2 regions of the Ureibacillus sp. GCM10028918 genome follow, and region 2 is predicted to be linked to the other one. Evidence: predicted binding sites of a transcription regulator. Region 2 holds the regulator's gene; the other holds the start of a gene.
What was found. Region 2 encodes NrdR, which represses ribonucleotide reductase genes. Its sites were predicted from a motif close to AACACNATATATNGTGTT; they were not measured.

Region 1: ACFQU5_RS02015 (vitamin B12-dependent ribonucleotide reductase) is a predicted target of NrdR. The motif match lies at 6,367-6,384, and genes of this name have one in related genera.

Annotation. Positions count from the first base shown of each region.
Region 1 covers NZ_JBHTFK010000002.1:410,166-422,444, reverse strand. The annotation lists gene ACFQU5_RS02040 (M24 family metallopeptidase) at 1-720, opposite strand, end outside; gene aroQ (type II 3-dehydroquinate dehydratase) at 736-1,164, opposite strand; gene ACFQU5_RS02030 (hypothetical protein) at 1,277-1,729, opposite strand; gene ACFQU5_RS02025 (DUF1385 domain-containing protein) at 1,914-2,798, shown strand; gene ACFQU5_RS02020 (TSUP family transporter) at 2,928-3,692, shown strand; gene ACFQU5_RS02015 (vitamin B12-dependent ribonucleotide reductase) at 3,740-6,313, opposite strand; gene ACFQU5_RS02010 (lipoate--protein ligase family protein) at 6,552-7,385, opposite strand; gene ACFQU5_RS02005 (rhodanese-like domain-containing protein) at 7,493-7,876, shown strand; gene gcvPB (aminomethyl-transferring glycine dehydrogenase subunit GcvPB) at 8,262-9,731, opposite strand; gene gcvPA (aminomethyl-transferring glycine dehydrogenase subunit GcvPA) at 9,724-11,070, opposite strand; gene gcvT (glycine cleavage system aminomethyltransferase GcvT) at 11,093-12,196, opposite strand.
Region 2 covers NZ_JBHTFK010000002.1:86,698-98,976, forward strand. The annotation lists gene mutM (bifunctional DNA-formamidopyrimidine glycosylase/DNA-(apurinic or apyrimidinic site) lyase) at 1-464, shown strand, start outside; gene coaE (dephospho-CoA kinase) at 481-1,074, shown strand; gene ACFQU5_RS00395 (glyceraldehyde-3-phosphate dehydrogenase) at 1,379-2,398, shown strand; gene nrdR (transcriptional regulator NrdR) at 2,837-3,307, shown strand; gene ACFQU5_RS00405 (replication initiation and membrane attachment family protein) at 3,326-4,711, shown strand; gene dnaI (primosomal protein DnaI) at 4,722-5,648, shown strand; gene thrS (threonine--tRNA ligase) at 6,133-8,064, shown strand; gene ACFQU5_RS00420 (HAD-IIB family hydrolase) at 8,264-8,995, opposite strand; gene ACFQU5_RS00425 (glycosyltransferase) at 8,979-10,187, opposite strand; ribosomal protein L20 leader region at 10,552-10,699, shown strand; gene infC (translation initiation factor IF-3) at 10,795-11,298, shown strand; gene rpmI (50S ribosomal protein L35) at 11,332-11,532, shown strand; gene rplT (50S ribosomal protein L20) at 11,593-11,952, shown strand; gene ACFQU5_RS00445 (DUF1294 domain-containing protein) at 12,161-12,279, shown strand, end outside.

The DNA of each region.
Region 1 (12,279 bases), 320 kb from region 2:
CATTTCAACAAGCTTTTCGGAAGGTTGTCCAACTGCAATTGTTCGAGTAATATCTGAAATGTAACCATTATATAAAGCACCGAAATCAAGTGTAACGAAATCACCTTTTTCAATCACTTTGTCAGTAGCTACACCGTGCGGCAATGCACTGCGCACTCCACTTGCTACAATCGTGTCAAAAGAGGAGGCTGTTGCCCCTTGTTTCCGCATGAAAAATTCCAATTCATTCGAGACTTCAAGCTCGGTTAAACCGGGCTTGATAAATTCTAGAATATGCGAAAATGCATTATCAGCAATCTCACATGCAACCTTAATAATATTAATCTCTTGTTCAGTCTTTATCAAGCGAATTTTTTCAATTAATCCAGAAAGCGGTACTAATTCAGCTGATATGAGCGATTTATAAGTTTCATACATTGAGTAAGTCAATGTATCTTTCTCAAAACCTAATGTTTTGATACCCATTTTTGCAATCGTATCTGCTGCTTCTTGAAAAATAGTCCCTTCATGTTGAACAATACGGAAATCTTGAATTTGTTTGTTAGCCTGTTCTGTATATCGGAAATCCGTAATAAACACTGCATCATCTTGTGATACGATTGCAACTCCAGCCGATCCAGTGAACCCAGTCATATAACGGCGATTAAATCCGTTTGTAATCAGCAACCCATCAACATTCTGTTCTACTAACGCTTTACGTAATTTTTCTAATTTAATCATTTAAAGCTCCCCCATTCATTGTTCCAAGAACTTTCTAAGCGCCAGTTCATAGCCAAAAGTTCCAAGACCGCATATTTGTCCAACACATTCTGCAGCTAACTTTGATTCATGACGAAACGATTCTCTTTTATGTATGTTTGAAATGTGCACTTCAATGACAGGCACATTTACAGCTGCAATTGCATCCCGCAGCGCAATACTTGTATGTGTATATGCGCCAGGATTAAAAACAATTGCCTTAACATCCGCATCTTCTGCTTCGTGGATCCAATCAATTAAAATTCCTTCATGATTAGATTGTTTAAATTCAATGGTAGCATTAAATTGTGCTGCGAGGTTGATGCATTTCTCTTTTACATCATCCAAAGATTCACTTCCATAAATTTCTGGCTCACGTTTGCCTAGACGATTTAAATTCGGTCCATTTAGCACTAAAACCTTCATCAACATTCTCCTCTTTTTAGCGGATAGGAAAGTATATATTTTGGATTATCCGCAATCAACATGGGACATTCACATTGGGCATTAAATCTTGTTTTAACGAAAATTACCACTTTTATTTTACCACAGAGTCCTTATACGGCAACTTATTTTGTTCACTATGAGCCGCGTAGTGGAAAGCAGCTGTTTCAAAGACAAATCTAGCAGTAATAATCACTGTAACCATAAAAGGGATAGATAATTTCTTAAAAGATGAAAGCTCTGCCGGCAAATCAAAAATTACCCACTCACATATAAGCGCCAATATTGAACCAATAATAAGCGAAGTTAGAAAGCTAGGAACCATCTCAACAAATTGCATAGCAAAATAAAGGAGAAGCGTTATTAAAAAAATCGCAATAAGTAAAAATAGCCATTTTACTGACCAATGACTTGATTCCATTATATTTAATCTTTTGGCGTAGCCAACTGGACTCCATTTAATAAAATGAAAAAGAGATAAGAGTTTTAAGCCAATCGTTAAAAGAATAGAAGCAAATAAACTTGTAGTAACAGCTAAATAAATCACGGACAGCACCTCTTTTTTTTAATAAGTTTCGCCAATATTTAAAATTCATATGCGTAAACGTAGAGGTTTTGACGAATATTTAGTACAATGAATTAGTTATAAGTTTTATATTTTGAGAGAGTGGTGTAGAACCTTGGCTAATGAAGCACCTGTATACGGCGGACAAGCACTTCTGGAAGGGGTCATGTTCGGTGGAAAGGATCATACCGTAACAGCAGTTCGTAGAAACGATGATTCAATTGAATACTATTATGCAAAAAAACCGAAAAAACCCATTTTTCAAAAACTAAAAAAAATCCCTTTTCTTCGAGGAGTAATTGCATTAATCGAGTCTTCGGGACTTGGTGCAAAACATCTTCAATTCTCAAGTGAACGCTATGAAATTGACCCTGGTGAAGAAGTGCAAAATAGCGAAGAAACGTCGAAACTTCAAATGATTTTAGGTGTAGCCGTTGTTGGGGTTATCTCCTTCCTATTTGGTAAATTTGTCTTTACCTTAGTGCCAGTATTTATGGCTGAATTATTTTCACCTTGGATATCCGGGAAATACCCTCAAATATTCTTAGAAACTTTTTTCAAACTGATCTTACTTTTAAGTTATTTATATGTCATATCGATGACTCCATTGATAAAACGTGTATTCCAATATCACGGTGCAGAACATAAAGTCATCAATTGTTATGAAGCCGGCTTAGATGTTACAGTTGAAAATGTCCAAAAACAATCGAGACTGCATTATCGTTGTGGTTCAAGTTTTATCTTATTTACAGTTGTAATCGGGATGTTTGTTTATTTCTTTTTCCCTACTGATCCATTGTGGTTGCGTATTGTGATTCGCATTCTTTTAATTCCAGTTGTACTGGGAATATCATTCGAAGTACTGCAAGCAACGAATTCGCTTAGAGGTATTCCTGTACTGAAATATTTAGGTTATCCAGGTTTATGGCTTCAATTATTGACAACAAAGGAACCTAAAGATGAAATGGTGGAAGTAGCAATTGCTTCATTTAAGAAATTGCACGAAGTTGAAAAGGATCCTGAGATTGGAATGAAATTACATCACGATTAACATAAACGCATTTGGTGGAGACCAAATGCGTTTTTATTATTGTTATAAAGATAGAATAATCCATTTACAATTTCAGGCAACTTCGATAAGATTACCACAATACATTAATAGTTTAGGGGTAGCGCAAAAATGGAACTGGATTTAACGAAAGTAATCATTATCATCTTTTTTGGGTTTGTCGGCGCTTTTATAAATGCTACTGTTGGTGGTGGGGGCTTAATCACGCTTCCCGCCCTATTATCCGTAGGTCTTCCCCCATCGGCAGCCATCGCTACAAATAAGTTAGCAGCTTCCATGGGGAACTTAACCAGCTCATTAACGTTTTTTAAAGCTGGTAAAATTGATCTAAAGCTACTCGGCCCCATTCTGCCCTTCGTTTTCATCTTTTCAATGTTAGGTGCGTGGACAGTTCATTTAATAGATTCCGAGTTGTTGAGGCCATTAATTATTGTTATGTTAATAGTCGTATTGATTTATACGCTATTAAAAAAGAATTGGGGACAGTTAGAAGAGCGAAAGCCATTAGACTGGAAGCGTGGTACACTCTTTGTTGCTAGTATTCTACTATTAGGCTTCTATGATGGCTTTTTCGGACCAGGGGCAGGTTCCTTTATGATGTTCGTCTTGTTAATCGCAGGCTTTGATTTTTTACAAGCGGCCGGCAATGCAAAACTACTAAATTTCATTAGTAATATTGCAGCACTTATCATGTTTTTAATTTTAGGGGAAGTAGTCTTCACGTACGGATTAATTATGGGTGCATCAATGATTGTCGGTGCTTTTTTTGGGACAAAATTCGCACTTAGCAAAGGGACAAGTTTCGTTAGAATGCTCTTTATCATCATGACAGTTGTTTTAATTATTAAAAATATCTATGATTATTGGTTCGCTTAAAAACAAAAGGCAATCTCCATAATGGAAATTGCCTTTTTGCTACCTTATTATAGCCCACATTTTAGTTGTGCCCCACAGCCAGTACATGTGTTGCAGCCACCTAGTTCTTCAACTGTTCCTTGACGACAAACTGGACAAGTATTCCCAACTTCAGATCCAATTGTTACGTTTGTAGTTGCAAGCGGTGCAATAGTATCTACTAAAACTACAGGTTGTTTCTGTTTTACTTCCTCTTCAAGTACTTCTTCAAAAGCTAACTGCTCATCATGAGAGGATTCTGCTTTTAACGTAAGTACTTGTGAGTCACGGCTTCCATCCACATAAACCGTTCCACCTTTTGCGCCACCATTGTATAAACGTTCGTACACTTTTTGGACCTGTTCGACAGTATATCCTTTAGGTGCGTTTACCGTTTTAGAAATGGATGAATCCACCCAGCGCTGGATGACACATTGTACATCCGCATGTGCTTCCGCTGATAGTTGCATTGATGATACAAACCAATCTGGCAAGTTATTTTCATCTGCTTCCGGATGTGCCTCTAAATATTCCTGAACGATTTCTGCCTTTACTTCGATAAATTTCCCTAGTCGACCTGAACGGTAATAAACGAATGAGAAATATGGTTCAAGGCCAGTTGCAACTCCTACCATGGTACCAGTAGATCCCGTCGGAGCAACTGTTAATAGATGCGAATTGCGAATGCCGTTTTCAAGTACACCCTGGCGAACATGTTCAGGCATTTTTTGCATATAGCCTGTATTGATGAAGGCTTGTCTTAAGCGATTTGTTTCTTCCGGTGTTTCCCCTTCAAGGAAAGGGAAACTTCCACGTTCTTTTCCGAGTTCGATCGACGTTTCATATGCTGCTACCGCAATCGTCTCGAAGATTTTATCGACAAGCTCGTTTCCTTCCTGTGATCCATACTCTTTTTCACAGTAGATTAATAGGTCAGCTAGTCCCATCACTCCAAGACCGACTCGACGTTCTCCTAAAGCTTGTTTACGATTTTCCTCCAGGAAGTATGGTGTAGCGTTAATAACGTTATCCTGCATTCGCACACCTATTTGAACTGTTTCACGCAGTGCTTCGAAGTTGACTGTTTTCGATTCTTTCTCAGCAAACTGAGCCAAATTCACAGCAGCTAAATTACACACTGAGAATGGTGCGAGAGGTTGCTCTCCACACGGGTTTGTTGCAACAACTTTTTGACCATAGCTTCGCGCATTTGTCATGTCGTTTGCATTATCGATAAAGAAAATACCCGGCTCTGCTGCATACGTTGCACAGATATTGATCAAGTTCCAAAGTTCACGAGCTTTAATTTTACGATAAGTATGAACTCGGTACCCTAGAGCTTCCCATTCACGGACATCCCCTACTTCGTGCCATTTTTCGTTGTAGATGGCCATTTCTTCAGGTGTGTAGCTTGCAACATCCGGGAATCGCAATTCATAATCTTCATCATTCTCAACAGCTGTCATGAAGTCTTTTGTTAATGTCACAGAGATGTTTGCCCCTGTTAAGAATTCTGGATTGTGAACACTATAAGTACCACCATCACGCAATTTAGATTCTGCTTCCTTGATTATAGGTTCATTGAATCCCCCTAGACCAGGAATATTTCTATAGTTAACAATCCCTTGATACATTGCTTCTTCTTGCTGAGTTAATGGTTTGAATTTTAGTTTTTCATTTGCTAATTGGGAGATTAGTTCATCATTCGTATTTTCGATTAGGAAACGAAGAATACGTGGGTTTTGCATTTTTGAAATGATGAATTCCACAATATCGGGGTGCCAATCCGCTAACATAATCATTTGAGCACCTCGACGACTGCCACCCTGTTCAACTAGATGCGTCAGCTTCGCAATGTCATCTAGCCACGATACAGATCCACTCGATTTTCCGTTTACACCGCGTGCTAATGTGTTGCGCGGACGAAGTGTCGAACCATTTGTACCAACTCCACCACCGCGGCTCATAATTTCCATTACTTGTTTACGGTGATCACTAATTCCTTCACGGCTATCGGCAACAAACGGCATAACATAACAATTAAAGAACGTTACATCTGTTTGGGAGCCAGCCCCATACAGCACGCGACCAGCTGGAATGAATTTTAAAGATACGAGCTGATCATAAAACTTCGCAAACCACTTTTCTCTATTTTCTTCTGTCTCTTCAACAGCTGATAATCCAAACGCATTACGTTTTGCAATTTGTTCATAGAAAATTTCAAGAGGCTTTTCAATGACGTCTAATGAGCGTACGATGATACCTGTTTGTTGTTCTGTTGCATCATCTAGAACATGGCGGTATTCTTCATCGATTAAAATTTGTGCTTTCTTTGCTTCTGCATCAATCGATTGAATATAACCTAAACCACGGGCAGGAAATTTCGGATCTTCTTTGATCGTTAATACGACAAAATCTCCGGCCTTTAATGTTTTCTTTTCGGTATCCTTAAACGAATAGCGATCAATCATTACCAATCTTGAAACACCTTTATGCGTAATATGCATATCCGGTGTAATTGGATGTACTTGAGGAAATTTCTCTATGTCTTTATTGAGTTGTTCTACGAGGATGGTTGTTTTCGTTTCTTTTGCCAATACCATCTGCCAGCCTCCCTTAATAGATAATACATCTAGTATAATCTACTTCAGCCATCACCACAACATATAGTGTCTGAGAAATAAAGTAAATACTAGATGTAGTTAATTTTTCACTAGAAAAGATTACCTTATAAAAAATATCATTTCAAGGGCTTGATTTTTTTAAAACTATTTCAAATCCTTTATTTTAAAGACTTTCAACTCTATAAAAAAATTTCCGGGATAGAAGAAACGTACGTTCTTACTTTTTAAAATTCCATTCATCACTTAAATATTTTGTTTCTTCCAGCATTTTTACATATTGTAATTGTTCTTCAGTTAATTGATAGGGCACCAATTCTATCTCCAATGCTTCCTCAAATCCCTCTCTGAAGGCCTTGATACATTGCGAAATCGTAATTTCCTTATCTGTTAATCTATTAATGGCAACAGCCTTTTCCGGGAGCTTCTGACGCATCTTCTCTTTCGCTTCAGGTGAAGAAAATTTAAATACAGAAAGGAGTTTCTCTTCATCAAGATCAAGTAATATTGCTCCATGCTGTAAAATAACACCTTTTTGGCGAGTTTGAGCACTTCCCGCTACTTTTTTCCCTTCAACGACTAATTCATACCAGCTAGGGGCATCAAAACAAACGGCGCTTTTCGGTTTCTTTAAGTCAGCTTGTTTTTCCTCTGTATCAGGGATGCTAAAATAGGCATCTAAGCCTAATTTTTGAAAACCTAGAAGCAACCCTTCACTCAGCACCCGGTAAGCTTCTGTCACACTTGCAGGCATCTCGGGGTATTGTTCTGTCACTATGATACTGTAGGTTAATTCACTTTCATGCAAAACTGCCCTACCACCAGTTGGGCGTCTCACAAATCCTAATTTTTGTTCTCTTAAAACTTCTAAATTTATATCTTTTTCTGCACTTTGAAAATAACCAATGGATAGTGTAGCTGGATTCCATTCATAAAAGCGTATTACTGGAGGAATTTCTCCTTGACTATGTAAATCAAGCAACGCTTCATCTAACGCCATATTATACGAGGGACTACATGGTCCTGAATTAATAAAATACCATTTTGCTTTCATTTCATCATCTCCTAAAACGCACTAAATATCATTTTAACAAACTGATTGGACTAACGCCACTTTCTCTTTTATAATGGAATATGAAGAAAGAAAGGAGAAATTTTGCAGTGGCTGTACTTTATACAATTGCTATCATACTAGGTCTTATCATCGTATACGTTCTAGTAAATTCACTGCGTCTTAAGAAGGCAGTGACAAACTTAAATCAAGATGAGTTTATCCAAGGCTATCGTAAATCACAACTAATTGATGTGCGTGAAGTAAAAGAATTTGAAGCGGGTCATATTTTAGGTGCACGTAATATCCCCTCAACGCAACTTCGCCAACGCTACAAAGAAATCCGACCAGATTTACCAGTCTACCTGTATTGCCAAAATGCAGGCCGTAGTGCGCGTACTGCTCTTTTCTTAAAGAAAAAAGGCTATAATCAGGTTTACCAATTACAAGGCGGATTCAAAACTTGGACAGGTAAAGTGAAATCAAAAGCATAAGCCATTAGAAAATCACGATTCATGCCCAAAATCGATCGGGCAATGTTTTGTTCTTATGTTGCTTTTACTCAAAATTATACTATTTTACCGACTAAAAGGGACGTCTCAAAGTTTGTGAGATGTCCCTTTAAAATGATTCGAAATATATATCTTCCCTGCCGCTCTTTACATTCTTCCATCTATATGACACGCAAAAAAAGCGCTATCCCAAAATGACATATTATGAGTTTCTTCCTATTATAATATAGATTAATTTATTTTGGGCATTTTTTATTAAATTAAAAACAATCAAATTAATGAAACACCTTTTATCTGTTGTCAAATTTTTGATAAATTACCAACTAATAATGAAATAGACGTCCCATATCGAGACGTCTATTTCGTATTAACCTTCGATTTTCGTATAACGGAGTACCGGTGTACGGGCAGCACGAGTTTCGTCTAAACGGCTGATCACTGTTGTATGTGGCGCTTCTTGAACGATTGACGGATTCTCTTCTGTTTCATTTGCGATTTGAATCATTGCATCGATAAATGCATCTAATGTTTCTTTAGATTCGGTCTCTGTCGGCTCAATCATCATTCCTTCTTCAACATTCAATGGGAAGTAGATTGTTGGCGGGTGATATCCAAAGTCTAATAGACGTTTTGCAATATCCAAAGTACGAACACCCAATTTCTTTTGACGACGACCAGAAAGAACGAATTCGTGCTTACAATGACGGTTATATGGCAGGTCAAAGTAAGGCTCCAAGCGACGCATCATATAGTTTGCATTTAATACAGCATATTCAGTTACGGCTTTTAAACCATCTGGACCCATTGTACGGATATAAGTATACGCACGAACATTGATTCCAAAGTTTCCGTAATAGGGCTTTACACGACCAATTGATTGCGGACGGTTGTAATCAAAATGGAAAGATCCATCTTCTGTCTTCACTAAAACAGGTTTTGGCAAGAAAGGAATTAGATCCGCTTTCACACCAACTGGACCCGACCCTGGACCACCCCCACCATGAGGACCTGTGAATGTTTTATGAAGATTTAAATGTACACAGTCAAAGCCCATGTCTCCTGGACGCGCTTTACTCATAACGGCATTTAAGTTGGCCCCATCATAGTAGACCTTACCGCCAACCCCGTGAATGATTTCAGCCATTTCTATAATGTTTTCTTCAAACAAACCTAATGTATTTGGATTTGTTAGCATTAATGCGGCAGTATCTTCTCCAACTACACGACGTAAATCGTCTAAATCTACTAAACCATCTTCGTTCGATTTCACGGTAATAGTTTCAAAACCTGCAACCGTTGCTGAAGCTGGGTTCGTTCCGTGCGCAGAGTCCGGTACGATTACCTTGTTACGATAACCTTCGCCATTTGCTTCATGGAATGCACGAATCATCATTAATGCTGTCCATTCTCCATGAGCTCCCGCTGCCGGTTGTAAAGTCACTTCATCCATTCCTGTAATTTCTACTAATGAAGTTTGAAGTTCATATAATAATTCCATTGCTCCTTGTACAGTAGCCTCATCTTGTAGAGGGTGGATATTGGCAAAACCTGATAATCTAGCTACGTTTTCGTTAATCTTAGGATTATATTTCATTGTACAAGAACCTAATGGATAGAATCCTGAATCTACCCCGTGATTACGACGAGATAGGGCAGTATAATGACGCATAATGTCTAATTCAGCCACTTCCGGTAATTCAGCAGCTTCTTCACGTACAAATCCTTCTGGTAATAAATCTTTTAAATCAAAATCCTGTACATCTAATTCTGGTAAGCTGTAGCCTACACGTCCTTCTTTGGATAATTCAAAAATGAGTGATTGATTTTCGTTATGCATTGTAAGCCCCCATTTTCTCAACTAGTGCGTCGATTTCTTCTTTTGTACGTAATTCCGTAACAGCAATTAATACATTGTTTTCTAGTTCAGGATAAACTGTTCCTAAGTCGTAACCACCGATAATACCGTCTTGAATTAGTTGTTTATTTATTTCATTTACAGGTTTAGTTGTTTTCACAACAATTTCATTAAAATGTGCACCTTGGAACGAAACTGTGAATCCAGCTGCTTCAAAAGCATTTTTCGCATAACGCGTTTTCACAATATTTTGTTTCGCCATTTCTTGCACGCCGTTTTTACCAAGTGCAGTCATGGCAACAGATGCAGCAAGTGCTAATAATGCTTGGTTCGAACAGATATTAGACGTCGCTTTTTCACGGCGAATATGCTGTTCGCGGGCTTGCAATGTTAATACATAGCCACGACGACCATCCTGATCCACTGTTTCACCTACTAAACGACCCGGCACTTTACGCATTAGCTTAGTTGTTGTAGCGAAATAACCACAATAAGGACCACCAAAGCTTTCAGGAATACCAAATACTTGTGCATCCCCAACAGTAATGTCCGCCCCCAATTTACCTGGAGGTGTCAGGATGCCTAATGCAAGTGGATTTGCTGAAACAATAAATAATCCTTTAGCTTCATGAGCAATATCACCAATTGCTTGGAGATCTTCAATTTGACCAAAGAAGTTTGGATATTGCACCATAACCCCAGCTGTATTGTCGTCTATTAAATCTATTAATTTGTTGATATCAGTAACACCATTATTCGTTGGCACAGTCACAACCTCAATAGATTGACCGTATGCATAGGTAGCAACTACATCACGATATTCAGGATGGATTGATTCAGAAACAAGCAATTTTTTTCGACGAGTGTGACCCGCAGCAAGCATCCCAGCTTCCGCTAATGAGGTACCTCCATCGTACATCGATGAATTAGCTAAATCCATTCCAGTCAATTCTGCAATCATTGTCTGGAATTCAAAAATCGCTTGAAGTTCACCTTGTGAAATTTCAGGTTGATATGGTGTGTAGGCTGTGTAAAACTCTGAACGAGAAATAACATGATCCACAATGACCGGTTTATAATGGTTATAAATACCAGCACCCAAGAAAGAAATATTCGAATCCGTGTCTTCATTTTTTGCAGCAAGCTGTTTTAATTCTTTTAGTAGTGAAGATTCTGATTTTGCCGCTTTAATATCGTATAACCCTTGGAAGCGAACACTTTCAGGAATATCCGAAAATAGTTCGTTTACACTTTCTACACCAATAGTGGCAAGCATATCTTTTTTGTCTTGTTCCGTCATAGGAAGATAACGATGTACCATTATATAAGCCTCTTTTCACAATTTATTTTGAGCGTTTATAAAAAGGAGTTGCAGTAGTTTTCGCCTTCAATTTTTTATTACGAATCTCAATTTCTATCTCTATATCTAATTGCGCAAATTTTGCATCAATTAAGGCTAGACCGATATTTCTTTTTGTTAGAGGTGATTGAGTACCAGTTGTAATTTCACCGATTTCAACACCATCTTTATACACTTTATAACCATGACGAGGGATTCCTTTATCAATCATTTCAACACCGATCAGCTTACGAGATAAACCATTTTCCTTTTGAGCAATCAATGCGTTTTTTCCAATAAAGTCACTTTCCTTTTGAAGCTTTACAGCAAAACTGATTCCAGCCTCAAGTGGTGAAATGTCTTTTGAAAGCTCCTGACCGTAAAGTGGCAGACACGCTTCAAAACGTAGAGTGTCACGTGCGCCTAATCCTGCCGGCACAACTCCCTTGTTCTTTCCTGCTTCCAATATTTTAGTCCAAAGAGCAATAATGGCTTGAGGTTCTCCGTAAAGTTCAAAGCCATCTTCTCCCGTATAACCCGTACGGGAAAGTAATACATTGTTTCCAGCAATCTGAGCGTTTTCTATAAATTTAAAATATTTTAAAGAGTTTAGGTTTATTTCTGTTAAAGTTTGTAGTATTTCTTCAGAGAGAGGACCTTGCAAGGCAATCTGTGCATATTCGTCGGATTTGTTCGTTACTGTTACTTCCCCTTGTACGCAAGCTTTCATCCATTCAAAATCTTTTTCAATATTAGCCGCATTAACGCACAATAAATATTTCTCATCTTCTAATCGGTAAACTAAGAGGTCATCCACAACTCCACCATTTTCGTAGCACATAGCATTATATTGTGCTCCACCAATTACAACTTTTGAAATATCATTGGTTAATAAATGCTGTAAATAAGCTAATGCATCTTTTCCTTCTACAATGATTTCACCCATATGGGATACATCAAAAAGGCCAGCACGGTTACGAACAGCATCATGCTCTTCTTTGATGGAAGAGAATTGGACTGGTAAATCCCAGCCTCCAAAATCAATTGTTTTCCCACCATATTTTGCATACTCGTCAAATAAAGGCGTTCGTTTTAATTCATTCCCCATCTTCAAGTCCCCCTAGTATTATCGATATTTTTGCACATAAAAAAGGACAGACGAATCCCCTATGTTGAGGAATCCCCTGTCCT
Region 2 (12,279 bases):
TTGTTAAAAAAGTAGAGGACCATCCGCCACTTCTTCTAATGGCACCAGAACCGTTTGAAAAAGGCGCATGTGAGTTCTTTTTAGAAAAATGTGAGTTAACAAAATATCAAAACAAGCCTATTAAAGAAGTGATCATGGACGGACAGGTCATTTCAGGCTGCGGCAATATTTATGCAACAGAAGCACTTTTTAAAATGGGCATTCATCCTGCTCGGAAAACGAATCGCATTAGTAAAAAGCGAAAAATTGAATTGTTTGAAGCGATTCGTACAATTTTAAAGGAAAGCATTGAGATGGGTGGTTCCACCATTTCAGATTACCGTAATATAAATGGTGAAGCTGGTGGAATGCAAGATCGTCTAAAAATGTATGGGAAGAAAACTTGCCCTCAATGTAATACAGCTACAAAATCATTAATAATAGGCGGACGAACTTCGGTGTATTGTCCGAAATGTCAGCATTAAAAGGTGTGTTCAGAGAATGATTATTGGGTTAACCGGCAGTATCGCAAGCGGTAAAAGTACCGTTGCTAATATGTTGAAGAAATATGGCCTTCCCATTGTCGATGCAGATGTAGTGGCTCGACTTGTAGTGGAACCGGGAACACCAACTCTGCAAAAAATTGTAGAGGCATTTGGTGAAGATGCTTTAACAGAAAATGGTGCTATGAATCGTGAAAAAATTGGTGCCATCGTTTTTAATGATGAAGAGAAAAGAAAAATGTTGAACAGCATCATTCATCCAGCCATACGTGAAGAGATGATTCGTCAACGTGACGAGCATGTTGAAAATGGTGCAGAAACAGTCATCATGGACATACCTCTATTGTTTGAAAGCAAGTTGCAGCACTTCGTAGAGAAAATTTTAGTTGTGTCGGTTACAGAGGAAACGCAATTGAAGCGTTTAATGGAGCGAAATCAATTGCCGGAAGAAGATGCGAAAGCACGTATACGCTCGCAGTTGCCTTTAACTGTGAAAGAACAAGGGGCAGATGCGGTTATAAATAATAATGGAACGATTGAACAAACAGCAGAACAATTAGAAACCATTCTGCGCAATTGGAATGTCATTTAACCCCAATTCTTGTACTTTATGCGTATCATTAAAGTAAATATGCTATACAATTGGTCGACTTTGATGAGTCGGCCTTTTTATTTTTTATAAGAGTTGTGGTGAAACAAAAACTTTCAGGAAATTAAATAAACTCTAATGCATATAATCTGCGTGGTTCGGGTATATACACAATAGGATTATTCAGAAAATAGAAACTTTTTAATTCTGAATAAATTGTGTTCATCTTTTAGGTAAATGTGTTATACTAATTGCAAGAGATAGAATAATATATTACTAACTGCAAATACAGGAGGATTTACAAATAATGACAGTTTCTATTGCTATTAATGGGTTTGGCCGTATTGGACGCATGGTTTTCCGCCAAGCAATTGCTCAAGATGAATTAAATATCGTTGCGATAAATGCTAGTTATCCATCAGAAACGTTAGCACATTTAATTAAGTATGACACAAATCATGGTCGATTTGAAGGAACAGTTGAAGCAGAAGAAAACGCTTTAATTGTAAATGGTAAGCGTGTTCAACTAATTAGTGAACGTGATCCATTACAATTGCCATGGAAACAATTAGGTGTAGATATCGTAATTGAAGCAACAGGTAAATTTAATGATCGCGAAAAAGCAGCAATGCATTTAGAAGCTGGTGCAAAAAAAGTTATTTTAACTGCTCCAGGTAAAAATGAAGATATTACACTTGTAATGGGTGTCAACGATGAGTTGTTGGATATCGAAAAACATGATGTGATTTCAAATGCATCATGTACAACTAACTGTCTAGCCCCTGTAGCAAAAGTACTAAATGATACATTTGGTATCGAGAATGGGTTAATGACAACAGTTCACGCTTTTACAAATGACCAAAAGAATTTAGATAATCCACATAAAGATCTACGCCGTGCTCGTGCATGTGCAGATAGCATCATTCCGACTTCAACAGGTGCTGCAAAAGCTTTATCGCTAGTTTTACCTGAATTAAAAGGTAAATTACACGGAATGGCTTTACGTGTTCCAACTTCAAACGTATCATTAGTTGATCTTGTAGTGGATCTTCAAAGAGATGTAACTGTTGAAGAAGTTAATGAAGCATTCAAGGCTGCAAGTGAAGGTCCTTTAAAAGGAATTTTAAACTTTACAATGGAACCTTTAGTTTCAACAGACTATAATACAACAACATACTCTTCTACTATTGACGGTCAGTTGACAATGGTAATGGGTACTCGCAAAGTGAAAGTACTTGCTTGGTATGACAATGAGTGGGGCTACTCATCTCGTGTAGTAGACTTAACAAAGAAAATCGTCAAAGCTTTAGAAGTAGTTATAGCATAGTTGTTTGTGCAATAATACACAAAGAGGTAGGGGTATATGCTCCTATCTTTTTTGTTTTGATATGTCTTCCATATTCCATATAATGTCCTTTTAAAATATCGGTTGTACTAATAAATTTGCCATCGTCTTTTGCGAAAGGTCACCTCAGGCATTGTTAACCCTGCTGCACCCTCTAGAAATATTGCATAGTTTACATAGTAGGATGTGCCTGTTCTTTAAGATGCCTGATCTGGATATTTTTATCTAATTAGTCTTTTATTTCTTGCCATCGATAGTTTAATAGTGGATGGGAGAAGAAAAATATAAGAAAATAATGTTTTTCTATTGCAAAATATATTAGAATTGACTATTACGAACACTAAATAACTGCTATTTTTCTATATAAATGAGATTTGTTATAATAAGAGTAATGAAAAAGAGTGAGACGGGAGAAATACTATGAGATGTCCAGCTTGTCAATATAATGGAACACGTGTTGTGGATTCGAGACCTGTTGATGATAATAAAGAAATACGACGGCGCCGGGAATGTGAATCCTGTGGGGTTCGTTTTACTACATTTGAAAAGATTGAAGAAACGCCTTTAATCGTTGTTAAAAAAGATGGTTCAAGGGAAGAATTTAGTCGAGAAAAAGTATTGCGCGGTCTGATTCGTGCCTGTGAGAAACGCCCAGTAACGTTAGACACTTTAGAAGGAATTGCTCTGTCTGTAGAAAAAGATCTAAGAAGAATAGGCAATTCAGAAGTTCGTTCTGACGATGTTGGCGAAAAGGTTATGAATTTGCTGGCAAAAGAAGATGAAGTGGCCTATGTTCGTTTCGCATCCGTCTATCGTCAATTTAAAGATATCAACGTGTTTATTGCAGAAATGAAAGAACTTCTTCAGCGTCAATCTGATTTAAAAAAATAAAGTTATGGAGGGAAATAAATGGTTCATTTGTATAAGGAAGTACAGCCTACGGATCATTTTGAAATAAGTCTCCCTCATTTTCTTTCAACGAATGAACGTCAATTACTGACATTGTTTTATCAACCCTTGACTGGCCCTGAACCAATAAGTCTTTATTTAACATTATGGGCAGAAGGGGAAGACCTACATAATAATCATCCGATGACCCATTATTATTTGATGAATGTATTAAATATGCCAATCGGGAAAATTTTTGAAGCGAGAATTGCACTTGAGGCAATCGGATTACTACGAACTTTCCGAAAAGATGAAGAAGATAGTCGCCAGTTCATTTATGAGTTAATTCGTCCTCTTGATGCGCCTGCATTTTTTCAAGATCCGTTACTTTCAATGTTCCTATTCTCGAAGATTGGTGAACAGGCTTACCGAAAGCTTCGCAGACGCTTTACGAGAGCCATCAATAAGGACACGTTTAAAGAGGTTTCCCGTTCATTTATGGATGTGTACAAGCCAGTACATATGAATGTGCCAAAGGATTTTGCTGAGATGAATGAAGGAAAGAAACATGATTATCCGTTTTATTTTGAACAGTTCGATTTTAATTTGTTAATGTCGGGGTTATCGGAAAGTCTGATTCCTTCTAGCAGTATCACGGCTGAAGTAAAAGAAGTAATCGCAAAGCTTGCATTTCTTTATCATTTATCGCCTTTAGATATGCAAAAGGTTGTTATTTTAGCGCTGGATGATAATATGCATATCTCCATTGATCGATTAAAAAAGGCAGCTGCGGATTATTATAAGCTAACTGTTTCCAAGGATGCCCCAAAAATGGAAAAAACATTTGTTCAAAGTGAGAAGCCGCAAGCTGCACTAAAATCGACAAAGGAGCAGGAACTTCAAATTTATCTCGAAACAACACCACCGCTTCAAGTATTAAGAGATATAAATAACGGGAAAGAGCCATTGCCATCTTCGGTTGAACTGGCAGAGGAATTAATTGTGAAGCACGGGATGCCGGTGGGGGTAGTAAATGTTCTTCTGGAATATGTAATGCTGACTACCGATATGAAGCTGCCTCGAAAATATGTGGAAAGAATCGCTGACCACTGGATACGAAAAAACCTAAAAACGGCAAAAGAGGCAATGGAATTAGCTCGCACCGAAAGGGATCAGTATACAAAGTGGAAAAATGAAAACGACAATAAAGCGCAAGGTACAAAACCAAGTGGTTCCGGCTATAAAAATTCGAATCGACAAAGTAAAGAAATAATCCCTGAATGGTTTTATAAACGAAATAAACAGGAAGAAGCTAAGAAGCCTGATATTGAAAAACAGAAGTCAACAGAGGAACGACGCAAAAAGATTTTAGAAGCGTTGGGACAATCAGATGGAGAGGTGACTTAAAATCGAACCTATTAATAAAGCTCTTAATAGAGTAATAAAAATGCCATCTTTTCAAGAACGGTATGATAAATTGAGAAGAGAAATTTTAGAAAATGCACAAGTTCAAAAGTTTTTGGAAGAAAATGACACTCTTGTTGATAAAGATATGGTTGAGCGTGGTTTAACCACACTAAATGAGTATATTAGTCAGAATTCTAGTTGCTGCGGATGCGATAATACTGACAATTGTACAAACTATCTAAATGGATTTATTCCAAAACTATCGATCATTCGCAATTCAATTGAAATTGAATATTACAAATGTGAACAGAAGCTGATCGAGGAAGAAAGACGCGAATCGGCGAAAATGATTTCAAGCATGTTCATGCCAAAAGATGTATTACGAGCTAGGGTTAAAGATTTATTAAATAATGATTCTCAAATAGATGTAGCGGAACTTGCATCAAAGTTCATAAAAATAGTGAAAGAAACTGGAGAGTTACCATCAAAGGGTCTTTATATTTATGGCCCGTTTGGTGTGGGGAAATCTTTTGTGCTTGGTGCGATTGCAAATGAACTGGCAAGTTTGAAGATTCGATCAGTACTTGTTTTCGTCCCTGAATTTTTAAGTGAAATGAAACAAGCTATTTCTGATAATACGCTTCAAGAAAAGATTGATTTTGTGAAAAAGGCACCGGTATTAATGTTGGATGACTTGGGAGCGGAAACCCTAACGACCTGGACTCGCGATGAGATTCTTGGAACAATCCTGCATTATCGTATGGCAGAAGAGCTGCCCACTTTTATCACTTCTAACTTTGATTATGATGGGTTGGAAAATCATTTGGCTAACTCTCAAAAGGGTGGAGTGGAAGTAGTTAAAGCTGCGCGAATAATGGAACGTATTAAAACGACTACTACACCAATTCAAATGGAAGGTACAAACCGAAGAGTCTAAAAGAAAAAATTTCAGTTGATTGTTGCAATTTTAAATCTTCGGGCGTATACTACATTGTAATTAAGAAATATCTAAATGCTTTGATAAGGACAACAAGATTGTAAATCGACTTAAAGAGAGGGAGGCCATGGCTGAAAGCTTCCTAGTACGGATACATTCTTTACTACCTTGGAGCATTAGCGGGGATAATCCGCTAACGTAAATCGGTACGTTAACCGACCTGGAGCTTCGTCTGATAACTTGCTTATCGGAAGGAAGAAGGGTGGAACCACGAGCATACGCGTCGTCCCTTTCATAGGGATGGCGCTTTTTTTATTGGAAAAGCGGAGGTGGCTCGTTCAGACTCGCGTCGACGAAACGCAACGCCCTGTTGCATCGTCGACATGACTCACTTCGTGTGAGTCTAGTCGCCTCAGCTAGACAATAAAAATGAGGTGGCTCTTTTAAACTCCATAAGAATACCTAATGAAAAGGAGCAATAGACATGTCAGAAATCATTAAATTAACTTTCCCGGATGGGGCTGTAAAGGAATTTGAGCGCGGCACATCAACTGCAGATGTCGCAGGATCAATAAGCCCAGGACTAAAAAAACAAGCGTTGGCAGGTAAATTAAACGGTTCATTAATCGATTTGAAAACACCGATCGAAGAAGATGGTGCAATTGAAATTATTACACCAAAATCTGAGGAAGCTTTAGAAATCCTTCGTCACTCAACTGCACATTTAACTGCACAAGCTTTAAAACGTTTATATCCAGGGATTAAACTAGGTATCGGACCAGTAATCGAAGGCGGTTTCTATTATGATGTGGATGCACCAGAACCAATTTCTGCGGACGACTTCCCAAAAATTGAAAAAGAAATGAAAAAAATCATTTCTGAAAACATCGAAATTGACCGCAAAGACGTTTCTCGTGATGATGCGCAAAAAATTTATGAAGAAGTTGGCGATGAATATAAATTAGAACTTTTAGAAGCGATCCCAGCTGATGAACAAGTTTCAATTTATTACCAAGGGGACTTTTTCGACCTATGCCGCGGAATTCACGTACCATCAACAGGGAAACTAAAAGAATTTAAATTACTTTCTTTAGCTGGAGCTTATTGGAGAGGAAACTCTGACAATAAAATGCTTCAACGTATTTACGGAACAGCTTTCTTCAACAAAGAGGACTTAAAACATCACCTTCAAATGCTTGAAGAAGCAAAAGAACGTGACCACCGTAAAATCGGTAAAGAATTGGAATTATTCACATTATCACAAACTGTTGGTCAAGGTTTGCCACTTTGGTTACCAAACGGTGCTACAATTCGCCGTACTGTTGAACGTTACATCGTAGATAAAGAATTACGCTTAGGCTACAAACACGTATACACTCCTGTACTTGGTTCAAAACGCTTATACGAAACTTCTGGTCACTGGGAGCACTATCAAGAGGATATGTTCCCGCCGATGGAAATGGATAACGAAACATTAGTGCTGCGTCCGATGAACTGTCCTCACCACATGATGGTGTATGCAAGCAGTATGCACTCTTACCGTGAATTGCCAATTCGTATTGCGGAGCTTGGAACAATGCACCGATATGAATCTTCAGGTGGTTTATCTGGACTACAACGTGTACGAGGCATGACTTTAAATGATGCACATATCTTTGTACGCCCTGACCAAATCAAGGAAGAATTCAAACGTACAGTTGAGTTAGTGCTAGATGTATATAAAGATTTCGAGTTAACAGACTATAAATTCCGTCTATCTTACCGTGATCCTCAAGATACTGAAAAGTACTTCGATGATGATGCAATGTGGGAAAAAGCACAAAGCATGTTGAAAGAAGCTATGGATGATCTTGGTTTAGACTACTTTGAAGCAGAAGGTGAAGCTGCATTCTACGGTCCAAAGTTAGACGTTCAAGTAAAAACTGCTATCGGAAAAGAAGAAACTTTATCAACTGTCCAACTTGACTTCTTATTACCTGAACGATTTGACTTAGCTTATGTTGGAGAAGATGGTAAGCAACACAGACCAGTTGTTATCCACCGCGGTGTCGTATCAACAATGGAACGATTCATTGCTTTCTTAATTGAAGAATACAAAGGAGCATTCCCAACTTGGTTAGCACCAGTTCAAGTTGAAATCATCCCTGTATCAAACGAAGTCCACTTCGATTATGCAAAACAAGTGGAAGAAAAGCTTTTAGCAGCTGGTATTCGAGTGGAAATGGATTCTCGCGAAGAAAAACTAGGCTACAAAATTCGTGAAGCACAAATGAAGAAAATCCCTTATATGCTTGTGTTGGGAGATAAAGAAATGGAAGCTGGCGACGTGAATATTCGTCGTTACGGCTCAAAGGATTCAGAAACTGTTTCTTTAGAAAACTACTTAGAAATGATTAAAGCTGAAGTAAATAAATAAAACAAAAAAATTGGATGAAAAGTAATTTTTTCATCCAATTTTTTAATGAATTTTAAAAGCATATAATTTTGAACAGTGTCTGGCGCAAGCCGCTCAGCCCCTCGAGTCGTTTCCTCCTACGAAATCAAAAAACGCCTTCTTGTCGGAGGCTCCAGCACTTGTCGGGGCTTAGCAGGGCGCTTACGCTTTTCTTGGGATATTAATATGCCGATTGATAAAAGTAGCTCCATCCCTCTTGAATACCTGATGCAAATGTATCTTTTGCAAAATATACATTTGGTAGATATCTATATCGTTTTATTTCATTTTGGCAGTTGCCGACAATCACTGCAGGCAAACCCAGTCTTAACATATCCACATCATTCCCCGAATCCCCGGCAACCAATATTCTAAAATGATCTGGTGCATATCGCTGGAGAACATATTTTAAGGCTTCTCCCTTATTTGTATGAGAAGGTAAAATATCGACATCTTTGTTTGAACTATACATTAAATAGAAGGCTATACAATAAAGTTTTAGCATTTCTTCTACTTCTTTTACATAACCGGGATCATCTGAAACGGTAAATGATAATCGATAATCATTCGGTAATGGTTGTCGTTTGAATTTATCGTATTGCTTTATCACACTTAAAATCAAGTCTGGATTCCAGTCTGCAGAAGTAACCAATCTCCATTGTTCATCTTCTTGTAAATTGGGACCAATATAAATTGAAGCACCTACATCGCAGATTAAAATACTTGGTCTTGGCAGTTGGTGCTTATCAATGAGCTCTATAGCAGAATCATAGTGCCTGCCAGTAATATAGATTAGTGATATGGGGACTTTCTGTGTTTTGAAGAATTCCCATAGCTGATCTAATTTTTCTTTATGACCGACTAATGTGTTATCAAGATCGGTTGCTAAAATTGCACTACCTAACAGTCTCATATAAAGTCACCTCATAAAGATGTTTGATTTTTTTTGCGATATGTTGCCATTTAAATTCACGCTGTGCAAATTTACGGGCATTATTTTTTAATTCTCTAACGATTTGGGGTTTAGATAATAAAAGATACATTGATTCCGATAATTTCGAGATATTTCCTTTTGTAACATGTAAACCAGTTTTACCTGGAATAACAATATCCTTTAGGCCGCCTACTTTTGAGGCTATGACAGGGCATCCACACGCCTGTGCTTCAGCTGCTACCATTCCGAAAGATTCGTAATATGAAGGAACTACAGTAGCAACGGCATTTTTAAATAGTATGGCAAGTTCTTTTTCGTTTTGTGGACCTAAAAATTTAATGCGATTTTCAAGTCCTTTGATTGCTTGTCTCAATTTTGGATCAATTGGAGAGAAAGTTTTTACATCTACATTGGATTTTGTACCACCCGCGATAAGTAATTTTATATTCTCCGAGATTTTCTTTTTCTCCACCAACTCGCGGAATGATTGAATTAATACAAATATTCCTTTTGATTCCTCTAAACGTCCGACAAATAAAAAATAGTTTTCAAAATCAAAGGGTTTTTCATATAAACGATGGTAAGTTTCTGCAACTCCGATTGGCACAACATGAATGCTTGCAGGTGTTTTGACAGTATCTAGAATTAGTTGCTTCTCGTTAGGAGTGGTAGCGATAATTTGATCGACTTCCGACAGAATTTTGTCTTCGTAGTAAAGACGTCTGTTGTCCTTGAGGCCAGTTCCTAATTGCTTTGCGATTCCTAAAGAATGATTCGTATGAAACCATGGCAACTGGAATTCTTTTTTTATTTGTAAGCCAAGTACCCCTGATAGCCAATAATGGGTATGGAGAAGTTCATATTGCGAAAGATCTATGTTTGCCTTCATTTCTTCATAGAAATTTGGAAGTAGTTTAAATAATTCATTTTTATCGACAAATCCTTTTTTGCCAGCTTCTAATCGAATAACTCGACTTGCTTTGCCGAAATGTTCAATTTGGGGAGCATCCTCTAGACACCAATGGGTAACTACGTCTACCGCAAAACCAATTTCTTCTAAGGATAATGCTAATTGACGAACATAATTATTTTGCCCACCCGCTTGTTTACTGCCAAGTGGAGCTAAGGGATCCCCATGATCCGAGATAAATAGTACTTTTCTTTGAGTCATATTTATACCTCCGTTTTGTTGTAATACTAGAGCTTAGTTTCGATATCATTTCGCTATTTGAGCGTTTATATGTTCAGCCAACCTCTCATTTCCAGTGAAAAGGTAAGATGTACTTTTCCTTCCCTTCAATTTTTTTGTTAAAACATTTTTTGACAAATAAAATGGCAAATTTACAAATTTACATAGTGATCTGTTCCAAGGCAGTATTGTTCTCTTAAAAAATAGTTGCTTTTTTGTATTAATCATGTTTTAATAAGTTGTTATTACTTATCAATGAAATTTCTTAAAAGTAGATATTTTTTCTAATGTGTTGACTTTAAAGGGAATAGGTGTTAACATTGATATGGTTATGAATACATTATAAAAGTTAAAGTAGAGGCTGCCCGCTTCTCACCTGAATGACGCTATTGCAGTTAACAGGTATTGACACGTTGAATTTTTTGCGCTGACTAATAGCGTATGAATATATAGCGGGCGGACATCTTCTGAAATGTCCGTCCTTTTTTTATGGACATACTTAGGAAGTGTACCGTTCAACCGGGCATAATTGCTCTTAACTCATGTATTCCCGACACAAACCTGGAGGTGGATTCGTATTAGCAAAGACATGTATGTAAACGAAGGTATTCGCGCGCGTGAACTTCGTCTAATCGATCATAATGGTGATCAGCTAGGAGTTAAATCTCGTAACGAAGCGTTAGAAATCGCCGCTCGTGTAAACTTGGATCTTGTCCTTGTGGCCCCTCAAGCTAAGCCACCAGTCGCTCGTATTATGGACTATGGTAAGTTTAAGTTTGAACAGCAAAAGAAAGATCGTGAAATTCGTAAAAATTCAAAAGTTATCAATATGAAGGAAGTACGTTTAAGCCCTACAATTGATGAACATGATTTCCAAACGAAATTGCGTAATGCCATTAAATTCCTGGAAAAGGGCGACAAAGTAAAGTGTTCTATACGTTTTAAAGGTCGTGCCATTACTCACAAGGAAATTGGTCAACGCGTTCTAGATCGCTTTGCTGAAGCTTGTACCGAAGTCGCAACGGTTGAACAAAAACCGAAGATGGAAGGCAGAAGCATGTTCTTAGTTCTTCAACCAAAGAACGAGAAATAGTAAACCCTTGAATAGTTTAGGAGGAAATTCGAAATGCCAAAAATGAAAACTCACCGTGGCGCTGCGAAGCGTTTCAAAAAAACGGGCAAAGGAAAATTGAAATTTGACCGTGCGTACGGAAGTCACTTATTCGCAAACAAATCTACAAAAGCAAAACGTCACCTACGTAAAGCGAAAGTTGCTTCATCTGGGGATTTCAAACGTATCAGATCTTTATTAACTTACATGAAATAATTTTTATGTATAAATGAACGTAAATTAAACATTCGAAAGAATTAGCAGGAGGTAATTAGTATGCCACGCGTAAAAGGCGGAACAGTAACGCGCAAGCGTCGTAAAAAGGTTTTAAAATTAGCAAAAGGTTATTATGGTTCTAAACATACATTATACAAAGTTGCTAACCAAGCAGTAATGAAGTCAGGTCAATATGCATACCGTGACCGTCGTCAAAAGAAACGTGATTTCCGTAAATTATGGATCACTCGTATCAATGCGGCTGCACGTTTAAACGGTCTTTCTTACAGCCGTTTAATGTACGGTTTAAAAGTAGCTGGAATCGAAGTTAACCGTAAGATGTTAGCTGACCTAGCTGTAACAGATAGCGCTGCATTCACTCAATTAGCAGACGCAGCTAAAAAAGCTGTAGCGAAATAATTAAATTTGCCCGCAAATTTAATTATTACTGCACCGAAAGCGAAAGCGGCAGGTGCACAAACGTCACATTTACATATTCAGGTGTAAAGTGATTACATAAAAAGGCTGGTAGGATATCCTATCAGCTTTTTTATTTAAAAATAGAATTTTAAGTTGGAAAAAACATCGAATGAATGATTTTTTCTATTGAAGAAAGAAGGCATTTTCTATGGAATTTGCATTTTTAGCCTATATAGTCGTAATGTCAATTGTCCTATGTATTTTTATGTATATTGATAAATCGCGAGCAAGAAATCATGAATGGCGTATTTCAGAAAAATCCCTATT